Regions from separate parts of the Bacillus sp. PK6-16 genome, predicted to be linked through region 4. Evidence: predicted binding sites of a transcription regulator. Region 4 holds the regulator's gene; each other region holds the start of a gene.

Region 1 (3,524 bases), 750 kb from region 4:
CAAAGCTTTCATGATATGTAAAATTGCATATTATTCTTTTTGAAAAATTTGTTATATTATCTATATATTTGTATTAAAGGGTTTTTGTTAAGGTAATGAAAACAAATGGAGGAATGGTATGAGAAAAACAGTATTAGACGCGTATAATGCAGAAAGAGAAGTAGATAACATAACATATAAAAATCTAGTTGTAACGATTGCAAGCATTCTAGGGTTCTCACTCTTAGGGGGATTATTCCTTGCTTTAGCCCTTGGAATTTTTGGAGAAGAGGTATTACGTGCTAATTTAGAGGGATATTATTTACTTCTATTTGATGCAGCTGTTGTTACTATTGTTTTATTTGCGTATAAACCAGTGCTTCATTTTATTAAGAACATATGGGATTTATCTATTTTAAAAAATGGGAAAACCTACTTGTATTTATTAATAGGTTTTATCATCATTGCATTAACTCAGTATGTAATGTTAGAGTTGTTTAGCTTTGAAAGTGCAGAGCAGCAACGAGATCAATTAGGGAGCTTAGGACTTCAAAATAGTCTACAAAGTATTATATATGTGTTAAGTGTTGCTATAATTACACCAATTAAAGAAGAAATTTTATATAGAGGTATTTTGTATCGATTTTTTGAAAAGAAATATAGTTTTCTAGTTGGTATCATTATTTCTTCCTTTATCTTTGGGATTCTTCATGGTGGTTTTCCAGTTACGGCAATGATTATGGGGATTGTATTTGCTATGTTATATAAGAAAACACAATCTATTTTACCTAGCATCATTTTACATATTGTATGGAACCTACTTGTGAGTATAAGTATGATTGTTTCTTTATAAAATTGAATGAATATTTAGCATAAAAGATGAATGGCCTAGCTATTCATCTTTTATTTTGTTTATATGTGGGAAAAGTTGATGAATACAATCCAAAAAGAACCAAATACTAATGATGAATGAACAAAGAAAGGCGGGTATGTTATATGCAAAACTTAACAGAGCTTGAAGTAGAAAATTTACGTCATTTAATTGGTGGACACGCAACAATTATTAACAAGTTGGAGCAGTATGCACAGACGTGTACAGATCCACAACTGAAACAAATGCTACAAAAAGATGCGCAAGATGCACGAAATACGAAACAGCAATTAATGACTTTCCTAGGATAGGAGGAAGCGGAAAATGAATGAAAAAGATATGGTAAATGATTATTTAGCAGGATTAAATGCAAGTTTAACAAGCTATGCAAATTATATTGCTCAGTCTGATAATGAACAGTTACATCAAACGTTAATTCAAATTCGTAATCAAGACGAGGCGCGCCAACGTAATATGTATGAGTATGCAAAGCAAAAGAGTTATTACAAACCGGCAGCACCTGCTAATCCAATGATTGTACAGCAATTAAAAAGTCAATTAAGTGCGGAATAACAGGAAAAAGAAGACGAGCGAATTTATTCGCTCGTTTTCTTTTTGTATATGTCAATAAATACATAATAAATATTTTTCCAGTTGTAACAAATATGACGAAAATGGAATATAACAATTCACAAAAAGGACAAATACTTTGTTCAATATTTCACAAAGTATCCATGGTTTCTATCGTGAGAACCTCTATAATTAGGATTGTAAAGAACAAAAGAAATAGATTATATGATCAATTAGGAGAGATTGCTATGAAAAGACATACAAGAAAAATTGCAATTATCGGTACTGGATTAGTTGGATCAAGTTGTGCGTATTCTATTGTGAATCAAGGTATTTGCGAAGAGCTATTATTAATTGATATAAATCATGAACGTGCAGTTGGGGAAGCAATGGATTTATCACATTGCATTAACTTTACAAATACAAGAACAAAAGTATATGCAGGAAGCTATGAAGACTGCAAAGATATGGACATTGTTATTATTACAGCAGGACCAGCACCAAAACCTGGACAAAGTCGCTTAGATACTTTAGGAGCGAGTGCGAAGATTATGGAAAGTGTTGTTGGTGGTGTAATGGCAAGTGGATTTGATGGTATTTTCTTACTTGCATCGAACCCAGTTGATATTATTACATATGAAGTGTGGAAATTATCTGGATTACCTAGAAATCGCGTAATCGGTACTGGTACATCACTAGATTCTTCTCGCTTAAGAACAATTTTATCTGAAATGCTACATGTAGATCCTCGTAGTATTCATGGGTATTCATTAGGAGAACATGGTGATTCTCAAATGGTTGCTTGGTCTCATGTAACTGTTGGTGGAAAGCCAATTCTGCAAATTTTAGAAGAACAAAAAGAACGATTTGGTGAAATAGATTTAGATGAAATTGTTGAGAAGACTGCAAAAGCTGGCTGGGAAATTTATAAACGTAAAGGAACTACTTATTACGGGATTGGAAATTCTCTAGCATATATTGCGAGTTCAATCTTTAATGATGATCACCGTGTCATTGCTGTTTCAGCCATTTTAGATGGTGAGTACGGTGAATATGATATTTGTACAGGAGTACCAGCTATTATTACTAGAGACGGTATAAGAGAAGTTGTAGAACTCAATTTAACAGAGGATGAAGAATCTCGATTCGCAAAATCAAACGATATTTTACGTGATTATATGAAAACAATTGGTTACTAACTTATAGGAGAAGGTGAAACAAATGAAGGAATATATAATGTCTCGTGTATTTAAAGCATCTGCTGGAATCGCACAAGGTATTTTCGTATCCCTCGGAATTGGTTTACTGATCGAAAATATAGGAAGAATTGTTGATATACCATTACTTATTACAATCGGAGTTGTTGCAAAATCACTAATGGCACCGGCAATTGGTGCCGGCATTGCTTTTATGCTCAGTGCAAACGGTCTTGTAATCTTCTCGGCGATGGTAGCCGGAGCGATTGGTGCCGGATCCATTTCAATTACTGAAGCTGGTCTAATTATTAAAACAGGTGAGCCAATCGGTGCATTATTAACAGCAACTTTAGCTGTATATATTGGTAAACGTTTAAGTGGAAAAACTGCGTTAGATATGATGCTCGTTCCATTTGCGGCCATATTAGGTTCTGGTTTAGTAGGCATTTGGTTATCTCATAATATTACTCCTGTTTTAAATGCAGTTGGAGCGTTTATTAAAGATAGCTCAGCTGGTAGCCCATTCATCGCTTCTATCGTCATTGCAGTAGTTTGGGGACTATTACTTATCTCTCCAGCTTCATCAGCTGCGTTAGCAATTGCACTTAGCTTAGACGGTGTTGCAGGTGGTGCTGCTCTTGCCGGATGCGTTGCTCAGTTTATCGGATTCTCTGTCATCTCAGCGAAAGAAAACAATTTAGGTGGCATATTAGCTCAAGCACTTTGTACTCCGAAAGTACAATTGCCAAATATCACTAAAAATCCAATGATTCTCGTCCCAACTGTCGTCGCCAGTGCTATAGTCGGTCCAGTATCAGCATTAATTTTCCAACTGGAAGCAGGAAAGGAAATTGCAGGTCTTGGATTAAGTTCTCTTATCGCACCAATTAATTTAATTTCCAGCCAAG
Region 2 (3,524 bases), 2.2 Mb from region 4:
GATCTTTTTCACTGCACCATGCGTGTATTTACATAAGCCGCGATTATAAAGTGTCCAATTATATGGAACAAACATTTGAGATAAATTGTCTAATATAGGTAATAACTATTTAGCTTGAAAGAAAGGGTTGATAACATGAAAAAGAATACGTTGTTAAAAGTAGGATTATGTGTAAGTTTACTAGGAACAACTCAATTTGTTAGCACGATTTCTTCTGCACAAGCATCACAAAAGGTAGAGCAAACAGTAATCAAAAATGAGACGGGAACCATTTCAATATCTCAGTTAAACAAGAATGTATGGGTTCATACGGAGTTAGGTTATTTTAATGGAGAAGCAGTTCCTTCGAACGGTCTAGTTCTTAATACTGCTAAAGGACTAGTGCTTGTTGATTCTTCTTGGGATGACAAATTAACGAAGGAACTAATAGAAATGGTAGAAAAGAAATTTCAGAAGCGCGTAACGGATGTCATTATTACACATGCGCACGCCGATCGAATTGGCGGAATAAAAACGTTGAAAGAAAGAGGAATTAAAGCGCATAGTACAGCATTAACCGCAGAACTAGCAAAGAAAAGTGGATATGAAGAGCCACTTGGAGATTTACAAACAGTTACGAATTTGAAGTTTGGCAATACAAAAGTAGAAACGTTCTATCCAGGGAAAGGACATACAGAAGATAATATTGTTGTTTGGTTGCCGCAATATAAAATTTTAGCTGGAGGCTGTTTAGTAAAATCTGCGGAAGCTAAAAATTTAGGAAATGTTGCGGATGCGTACGTAAATGAATGGTCCACATCGATTGAGAATATGCTGAAGCGATATGGAAATATAAATTCGGTAGTACCTGGTCACGGGGAAGTAGGAGACAAGGGATTACTTTTACATACATTGGATTTATTAAAATAAGAAATTGTAGAAATACAAAAGAAAGGAGAAATAATTTTCTCCTCTCTTTCTTCTAACTATATTTAAATGCTGAATCTGTCGATTACGTCAGCATATATTACTGAGATTTTAATTCCAAGTATACAAATACTAGTACTGTCATAATTGCAATAACAACGTAAGTAGCATCAAGCATTATAAGTGTTTTTAAAGTTTCAGTCATCGTAATTCACCCCTGTTATAAAAATATAACATGATCTTTTTATTGATTAGATAAGAGATCATAAAGATAAAATGTATATGAAATTTCTTAAGTAGCTTCTATATAAATATATCATATAAATAATGTAAGTAATGTTAAGATAATGTAAATGTATTGTAAATAAAGAGGTTTACAATGAAGGCTTTAATAAAAAAATGATAGTTCCTTAAAATAAAAAATACGCTATTTTCATATGAGATGAATTGCAATTATTTGTATAAGGGATTCAAAAAAATTTTTTCGTTGTATATATTTCTCCAAATTAATTATTTAGCTATTTAAAAGTATCGAAAGATGTGTGCACACTAATGTATATTTTTTGGATGTCAATAAAAGTATTATGTCAACAATATGAACTGTCACAAATCTTTATATATTATTGTGATTGATATCACATCACTTTTTTTCAATGGGTATTATGCTTAAGGTGTAATGAATGATTGGGAGAGGGTGGGATGATATGTTTTGTTATCAATGTGAACAAACGCCAACAGGCGGATGTAAAGTAATGGGTGTTTGTGGCAAGAATGAAACGATTGCGAGTTTACAAGATACGATTGTGTTTGGGCTAAAAGGAATTGCAGCTTATCGCACACATGCTGCTCAGCTAGGGTATACGGATGCATTTGTAGATGCTACAACACAAGAAGCTTTATATATGACATTAACAAATTCTAACTTTAACGAACAAGAGCATATTGATATGGCTATGAAAGTTGGGAAATCAGCTTTACGGGTGATGGAGTTATTGGATGAGGCACATACGAATCATTTTGGTGTGCCAGAGCCTGTACAAATTACACAAAATCGTGTAGAAGGTAAAGCAATTGTAGTTACGGGCCATAATTTATTTGCATTAGAAGAACTATTAAAGCAAACAGAAGGAAAAGACATTAATATTTATACGCATTCTGAAATGCTACCAGCACACGGATACCCGCAGCTGAAAAAATATAAACATTTAAAAGGAAACATCGGTAAGGCATGGTATGATCAAAGACGCCTTTTTGAAAAATTTACTGGTGCCATATTAGCTACAACGAACTGTGTTATGCCAATTAAAGGCTCGTACTCTGATCGATTCTTTTCATATGAAATTGCAGGTTTAGAAGGTGTACAAAAAATTGAAAATGATGATTTTACACCATTGATTCAAAAAGCGCTAGAACTTCCAGAAGTACATATGGAGTCGGATGAACAGTTAGTGACAGGGTTTCATCATAATACAGTATTATCATTAGCTCCAGAAATTATTGATGCAGTAAAAGAGGGGAAGATAAAGCGTTTTTTTGTTATCGCCGGTTGTGATGCACCGGGAAAAGGCGGAGAATATTATCGTGAATTAGCAACGTCACTTCCGCCAGAAACGGTTATTTTAACAACTTCTTGCGGGAAATTCCGCTTTAATGATGTGGATTACGGTGTTGTACCTGGTACGGAAATTCCGCGTTACATTGATTTAGGACAGTGCAATAATTCAATTTCTACAGTGAAAATAGCGGCTGCTTTAGCTGATGCTTTTCAATGTGAAGTGAATGAATTGCCAGTAAGTATTGTACTATCATGGTTTGAACAAAAAGCGGTTGCCATTTTACTCGGGCTATTTAGTCTTGGGATTCAAGATATTCGCATCGGTCCAAAGGCTCCTGAATTTATTTCACCTGGCGTGCTTGATGTATTACAAGAAACATTTGGTTTAAAACTAATTACAAATGCAGCAGAAGACATGGCTATGATGTTATCGTAACGGAAAAGATGTTTTCACTTAATTGTGGTTTTATAAATCATTTGTATGTGTGTGAGTAAACGCACATACAAATGATTATTAATAAAGAAAATCGCTATATCTATAAATTTTATAGAGCTTTTAAAGTGTAACACCACATGCCCATCACCTTAAGATTTTAAGTATCCCCAAAACGAAATTTCTACATGAATATCTATAATTTTACCTCTTTTTCATTTGATTTGAAAATAAGCTTTCTATTTTAAAAAACCAACGATACCACCTCAAATTATAGGAATAAAATCCATTCATTTATTAGGAAAATGGATTGAAAATAATAAGGTAGACTAAAAAGTAAAATATTATTTATGATAATCATTCTTTTATAAAATTTAAATTGGAAATAGCCCTACTCATTTTGATTGCGCATTTTCAAAATGGAGGGGCTTTTTTTACTGTAAAATCAATAACTGCATCTTATTTTTGTTGAAAAAATTCTCATTCTTATTTTGAAAGTGATATGGGTACATTTACATGCACATCAATCTTTTATTATGAAGTGGCCCTTGAATATATTGTTTTTTATTGACAGACATAAAAATGATTTATTTGCTGTATTGATAATTTGTAGACGTTATAATAAAATGT
Region 3 (3,524 bases), 230 kb from region 4:
GACACCTTTTTTCATTTACATGCTTTCATGCATTGTACGGTTAATTACATCAATTTGTTGTTCACGAGTTAATTTAATAAAGTTTACAGCATAACCAGATACACGAATTGTTAATTGTGGATACTTCTCAGGATGTTCCATTGCATCCATTAATGTTTCACGGTTAAATACGTTAATATTTAAGTGGTGCCCTTCTTTTACTGCATAACCATCAAGCATTGATACTAAGTTACGTACTTGTACATCATCTTCTTTACCAAGTGCTTTCGGAATAATAGAGAACGTATTAGAAATACCATCTTGTGCATCTTCATATGGTAATTTAGCCACAGATAATAATGAAGCTAATGCACCTTTTGTATCACGTCCATGCATTGGGTTCGCACCTGGTGCAAATGGTTCTCCAGTACGGCGGCCATCTGGAGTATTACCAGTTTTCTTACCGTATACAACATTAGATGTGATTGTTAAGATTGACATTGTATGAACAGAATTTCTGTATGTTTTATGTTTACGAAGTTTATTCATAAATGTTTTTACAAGATTTACAGCAATCTCATCTACACGATCATCATTGTTACCGTATTTAGGGAAATCTCCTTCAATCTCGAAGTCAACTGCAATACCATTTTCATCACGAATTGGTTTTACTTTTGCGTATTTAATTGCACTTAATGAATCTGCTACTACAGATAGACCAGCGATACCTGTTGCCATTGTACGAAGAACGTTTGTATCATGAAGTGCCATTTCAATACGTTCATAGCTATATTTATCATGCATGTAATGGATAACATTTAATGTGTTTAAATATAGACCCGCTAACCATTCCATTGTCATATCAAACTTATGCATAACTTCTTCATAATTTAATACTTCAGAAGTAATTGGTGCGTACTCAGGACCAACTTGTGCTTTTGACTTTTCATCTTTACCACCGTTAATCGCATATAATAATGCTTTCGCTAAGTTTGCACGAGCTCCGAAGAACTGCATTTGTTTACCGATTCTCATTGCAGATACGCAACATGCAATACCGTAATCATCGCCGTATTCAGGACGCATAATGTCATCATTTTCATATTGAATTGCTGATGTTTTAATAGACATTTTCGCACAGTAGTTTTTAAAGTTCTCTGGTAATTGTTTAGACCAAAGAACAGTTAAGTTTGGTTCTGGAGCTGGTCCTAAATTATCTAATGTATGCAAGAAACGGAATGAGTTCTTTGTTACTAATGGACGACCATCTAATGCCATACCACCGATAGATTCAGTTACCCAAGTTGGGTCACCAGAGAATAATTCATTATAATCAGGTGTTCTTGCGAATTTCACAAGACGTAATTTCATAATGAAGTGATCTACAATTTCTTGTACTTCTTCTTCTGTTAAAGTACCATTTGCTAAATCTCTTTCAATGTAAATATCTAAGAATGTAGAAGTACGTCCAAGACTCATTGCAGCCCCGTTTTGTTCTTTAATCGCTGCAAGGTATGCGAAGTATAACCATTGGAATGCTTCTTGTGCATTTGTTGCTGGCTTAGAAATATCGAAGCCATGAGAAGCAGCCATTTCTTTTAACTCTTGAAGTGCACGCATTTGCTCAGATAACTCTTCGCGTAAACGCATCGTATCTTCGCTCATTACACCACCAGTTAAATTCAAATCAGCTTTTTTCGCTTCAATTAAATGATCAATACCATATAACGCTACTCGGCGATAGTCACCGATAATACGTCCACGTCCGTATGCATCTGGAAGACCAGTAATAACACCTGATTTACGTGCATTTCTCATTTCTGGTGTGTATGCATCAAATACACCTTGGTTATGAGTTTTTCTCCACTCTCTAAAAATACGACTAAGTTCTTTATCCATTTCGTATCCATAAGATTCACAAGCTTGTTCTGCCATACGAATACCACCATATGGTTGTAAAGAACGTTTAAATGGTTTATCAGTTTGGAAACCGACTACTTTTTCAATATCTTTATTTAAGTATCCTGGGTCATGTGATGTAATAGAAGAAACAATTTTTGTATCCATATCAAGAACGCCACCGTTTTCACGTTCTTTCGTTGTTAAATCCATTACTTGATCCCAAAGTTGTTTCGTTGCTTCAGTTGCTTCTGCTAAGAAAGATTCGTCCCCTTCAAAAACGTTTACATTATTTAAAATGAAATCGCGAACATCAATCTCTGCTTTCCATTTTTCACCTTTAAAGTTTTCCCATGCGTTTTTAACATTTTCTAATACTTGAGTCATCCTAATCTCCTCCATTTTTGATTAGTACAGGACTAAGATTTTTTATATAACAGCTTACACACTTAGAATACTACTTTTTTACGAAAGTGAACGAAATAGTTGTGACATGTTTGTGAAATGTTGAGCAAACTACTATATATATAGTGTTAACTTCATTTAAAAGTCTTTAAAATTAACCCTTTCCTTAATTGTATTTTTTTGGTATCCTTATATACGAGTCCTATTTTGTAATATAAGAACAATACCCATTGTAGAGCTGTAATACTCTTATCTCCTAATCTGTTATAGTTTTTATAACAGAACAAAAAAGTGTACACATGTTGTACACTTTTTTTGTTACTTCTATAAAACATCTCTTTTTCTATTGCCATCATAGAATCCGCCACGATTGTCTGTTAATGCAATTATTTGATCTAGTCCTTCTATATGATCACCTATAATTCGAAGTACAGCTGGTGGATGACCTATTTTAGCAAAATGTTCACTGGGACGAATACGGTTCATCTTATCGACCTCAACACGACTTACACATGCAACTTCAAATCCTGAAAGAATAGCTTTCACTTGGGCTACACACGGCGTCAGTAAAGATCTATACCCAATTTCTTTCAAACACTTACGGCTAAACGCATTCGGTACAGCGATAAGAGAGCCTACGCCTAGATCTTTTCTATCACAAGCTAAATTTAATGCATATTTAAATGCAGTTACAAGATGAAGCGGTACTCTTAAATCTAAATAATGATTTAGATCATTTAATGCAACATCTGTTCCATCTGCAATAGCTTTCGCAAAAGGATACAGCTCACTCGCTGGAATAACAAAATCGCCATCTATAAATAACACAATTTCTCCTTTTGCAAAATACGTTCCAAGTGAGCGCCCCACATCATTTCCGAGTGCTTCTTTATATACAATTGTCGTTGCCCCTTTGTCTTTTGCAATTTTTTTCGTTTTATCTGACGAACCATTTACGACAACGATAATTTCGAAGGGTTCAATTTTGCGAAGCTCTTCTATAACGTTTCCAATTGTTTTCTCTTCATCTTGTACGGGAATAACAACCGATAGTTGCTTTCCTTTATACAAATCAGATGTAACACCCCACCCTTGATAAAACTCTTCAAAACTTAAAGTATGATAGACACTATCCCTTTTCCTATTTCCATCATAATATCCTCCGCGCTCATCACTGCTTAATATCCGTTCTGCTACTGCTTCTATATGATCACCTATCATTCTTTTTTCAGATTGGGAAA
Region 4 (3,524 bases):
TGCTCATATAATGCTGATTTTAAGTCTAAATATTTACTGTAGTTACCAACAAATCGTCTGCTTTCTTTATTCGAAATTTCATATACTTGTGTAACGAGTTTGTCTAAGAAATAACGGTCATGTGAGACGATTAATATTGCGCCAGGATAACCTTGCAAATATTGCTCAAGCCATGTTAATGTTTCGATGTCTAAATGGTTTGTAGGCTCGTCCAAAATAAGTAAGTCTGGTTTTGTTAATAATAATTTCCCGAGAGCTAATCTTGTTTTTTGCCCGCCGCTTAAAGTAGAGATCGTCGTCTGGTGCGTTTCAACTGGGAAGCCAAGGCCGCTTAAAATGGAGCGAATATCCGCTTCATATTGATATCCACCTTGATCTTTATAATTGAGTTGTAATTGGTCATAATCAGCTAACAATCTTTCATATGTAGCTTCGTTTGAAAAGTTTTCTTCTTTTCCCATTTCTTGCTCAAGCCTTCGGAGTTTTGTCTCCATTTGCTGTAAATGGGTAAAGACGGTTAGCATTTCATCCCAAATTGTTAAAGACGTTTCTAGTCCAGTATTTTGAGCTAAATATCCGATTGAGACATCTTTCGGTTTTATAATTTCGCCACCATCATGAGATAATTCACCAGCGATAATTTTTAATAATGTAGATTTTCCTGCTCCATTCCTTCCAACTAATGCGATACGATCTTTTGTTTGTACTTCCAATTTTATGTTTGCAAGAATCGTTTCTGCACCGTATAATTTCGAAAGCGCGTTTACTTGTAATAAAATCAATGTTTTCACCTCAAATAATTTCTTAACTTTGCCATGTTTATATTTCTCAATCATACTAAAAATAGTGTATAGTTTAAAATAAAGAGAGAATACTTCTTCTCTTTATTATACAAGGAATTTAATGAGTGCTAAACTTCTGTATTTGATTAAAGTATATGAATAAAGATAGGAAGAGAGGAGAGGTCATATGGATCAGCAAAAGATTCCACAAGCCACTGCTAAAAGATTGCCTCTATACTATCGATTTATCCAAAACTTATCTCTTTCTGGTAAGCAGCGTGTTTCATCGGCCGAATTGAGTGAGGCAGTAAAAGTAGATTCCGCAACAATACGAAGAGATTTTTCGTATTTTGGAGCGTTAGGGAAAAAGGGATATGGATATAACGTAAATTATTTATTATCATTTTTCCGCGAAACACTTGATCAAGATGATATAACACGTGTAGCACTTATTGGAGTAGGTAATTTAGGGACCGCTTTCTTACATTATAATTTCACGAAAAACAATAATACAAAAATTGAAATGGCATTTGATGTTAGTGAAGAGAAAGTTGGAACAGAAATCGGGGGCATTCCTGTATATCATTTAGATGAATTAGAAGAGAGATTATCAAATGATATACAAGTGGCAATATTAACAGTACCGGCTACAGTAGCGCAAGCTGTAGCAGATAGATTAGCTGAAACAAGCGTGCACGGTATTTTGAATTTCACACCAGCGCGATTAAACGTATCAGAGAATATTAGAATTCATCATATTGACTTAGCTGTAGAGTTACAAACATTAGTTTACTTTTTGAAAAACTATCCACAATAAAACGCAGAGGAAGCGACCTCTGCGTTTTATTATTGTTTCTTCTTTGTGAATTTAACTAATATAAGGCGAAGTGCCAAATTAAAATCAATTGTTGCCATAACTGCAAATAGTATTGTCCACATATTCCAGATTGTATCTGTCACGTTCGTAATGGCGAAGCGTGTAAAGATACATCCAAGAAGGAAGTATAGTGCAGCCATGAACAATGGTGAGTTTCTCATACAAAAAATCCTCCGATAAAGCCTTGCATTTTTTCAGCTTCTTTAATCATTTCTTGAATTTGTTCATTGCTCATAAAAATTTGCCCAATAGCGACTAATGTATTCATCGCAACATGAGCTGCAATCGGAACGATAATACGTTTCGTCTTCACATATAAGAAGGCGAATACGAGCCCCATAGCAGTGTATACCAATAAGTGAGTAAAATCAAAATGAATTGCTGCGAATACAAGCGAACTAATGATAGCTGCGATAAAGAAGTTAAACTTCTTATAAAGCGTGCCGAATAGAATTTTTCTAAATACGATTTCTTCTAAGATAGGTCCAATTATAGATACAACAATAAGGAACCAAGGTATCGTTCTTGCGATGTCCATCAGTCTGTCTGTATTCTCAGATTCACGTGGAACCCCAAATACATACATTTCAATCATACCTGCAATGGATTGTGAGATGATTGCTAAGAAGAACCCGATAAAAATCCATCCAATAGTAGCTGGAACAGAAGAGCGCATTGGATCTAAATGCCTGTCACGAATATCTGTTCTAAGTAACCAAAGCACGATACATAATGCAATAAAGAAGCTAATGATTGCCCAGTGTCCCGTTATGATTTGTCCTTTTTCTTCAATGGTAAATCCTCTATTATCATAGAGTCCTGTTTTTAGGAGAAGTGGTAATCCAACAACGCCAGATAACTGCATTAAAATGTATGTAACGATAATCCACCAGTATTGTTTCTTCAAATGGTTTAACCATCCTTTCTAACTCTAGTGTATGAGATGAGGTAGGATAACATGTAAATATGTTATCTACGATATAAACTTTCATCCGAATTATGATTTTTTTTTAATACATATTTGAAATTGAAGTAAGAGACAGGAAAAAGTTGTGCGTTTAGCGAAAACAACTTAGGGTGTCTTTCATATTGTAACATACGAGTAGGGGAAACAACGATTCATATAGTAAAGGCAGTATTCTATATAGAAAGTTTATATAGTAATTTGCGAAAAAATTATGATTTTTTTACTTGCAAAAGAAATTGAGATTATTTATTATTATAAGTGTGTTAGCACTCGGATGACTTGAGTGCTAATAAATAAAATTTACATAACAAAATGAGGAGGTTATTGTTCATGCTAAAGCCATTAGGTGATCGCGTTGTAATTGAGCTTGTTCAAGCAGAAGAAAAAACAGCAAGTGGTATCGTATTACCAGATACCGCAAAAGAAAAACCACAAGAGGGTAAAGTTGTTGCAGTAGGTACTGGTCGAGTGCTTGAAAATGGTGAGCGTGTTGCTTTAGAGGTAGCAGCAGGTGATCTTATCATCTTCTCAAAATATGCAGGTACTGAAGTGAAATATGAAGGTACAGACTACTTGATTTTACGTGAAAGTGACATTTTAGCAGTTATCGGTTAATTATATAAATCTTAAAAAATCCAAGGGGGTCAATTATTATGGCAAAAGATATTAAATTTAGTGAAGAAGCACGTCGTTCGATGCTTCGCGGTGTCGACACTCTTGCAAACGCAGTAAAAGTTACGCTTGGACCAAAAGGTCGTAACGTTGTACTTGAGAAAAAATTTGGTTCACCACTTATTACAAATGATGGTGTAACAATCGCAAAAGAAATCGAATTAGAAGATGCATTCGAAAACATGGGTGCGAAATTAGTAGCAGAAGTTGCTAGCAAAACAAATGA

Evidence for each region. Region 4 encodes Rex, which represses fermentation and respiration genes when NADH is low (regulators of the CRP and FNR family bind a similar motif). Its sites were predicted from a motif close to TTGTGAAATATTTCACAA; they were not measured.
Region 1: a site for Rex is predicted at 1,560-1,577, ahead of M1D66_RS02365 (L-lactate dehydrogenase). Genes of this name have one in related genera too.
Region 2: a site for Rex is predicted at 1,530-1,547, ahead of hcp (hydroxylamine reductase). Genes of this name have one in related genera too.
Region 3: a site for Rex is predicted at 2,376-2,393, ahead of pflB (formate C-acetyltransferase). Genes of this name have one in related genera too.

The regions. Positions count from the first base shown of each region.
Region 1 is NZ_CP096511.1:491,374-494,897, forward strand. It holds gene M1D66_RS02350 (CPBP family intramembrane glutamic endopeptidase) at 119-832, shown strand; gene M1D66_RS02355 (hypothetical protein) at 976-1,161, shown strand; gene M1D66_RS02360 (spore coat protein) at 1,175-1,423, shown strand; gene M1D66_RS02365 (L-lactate dehydrogenase) at 1,669-2,619, shown strand; gene M1D66_RS02370 (PTS sugar transporter subunit IIC) at 2,642-3,524, shown strand, end outside.
Region 2 is NZ_CP096511.1:1,983,842-1,987,365, forward strand. It holds gene bla2 (BcII family subclass B1 metallo-beta-lactamase) at 136-909, shown strand; gene hcp (hydroxylamine reductase) at 1,611-2,897, shown strand.
Region 3 is NZ_CP096511.1:4,814,135-4,817,658, forward strand. It holds gene pflB (formate C-acetyltransferase) at 16-2,265, opposite strand; gene M1D66_RS24755 (hypothetical protein) at 2,418-2,639, opposite strand; gene M1D66_RS24760 (glycosyltransferase family 2 protein) at 2,608-3,524, opposite strand, start outside.
Region 4 is NZ_CP096511.1:5,043,783-5,047,306, reverse strand. It holds gene M1D66_RS25795 (ABC-F family ATP-binding cassette domain-containing protein) at 1-782, opposite strand, end outside; gene M1D66_RS25790 (redox-sensing transcriptional repressor Rex) at 970-1,599, shown strand; gene M1D66_RS25785 (YdiK family protein) at 1,629-1,820, opposite strand; gene M1D66_RS25780 (CPBP family intramembrane glutamic endopeptidase) at 1,817-2,566, opposite strand; gene groES (co-chaperone GroES) at 2,957-3,241, shown strand; gene groL (chaperonin GroEL) at 3,280-3,524, shown strand, end outside.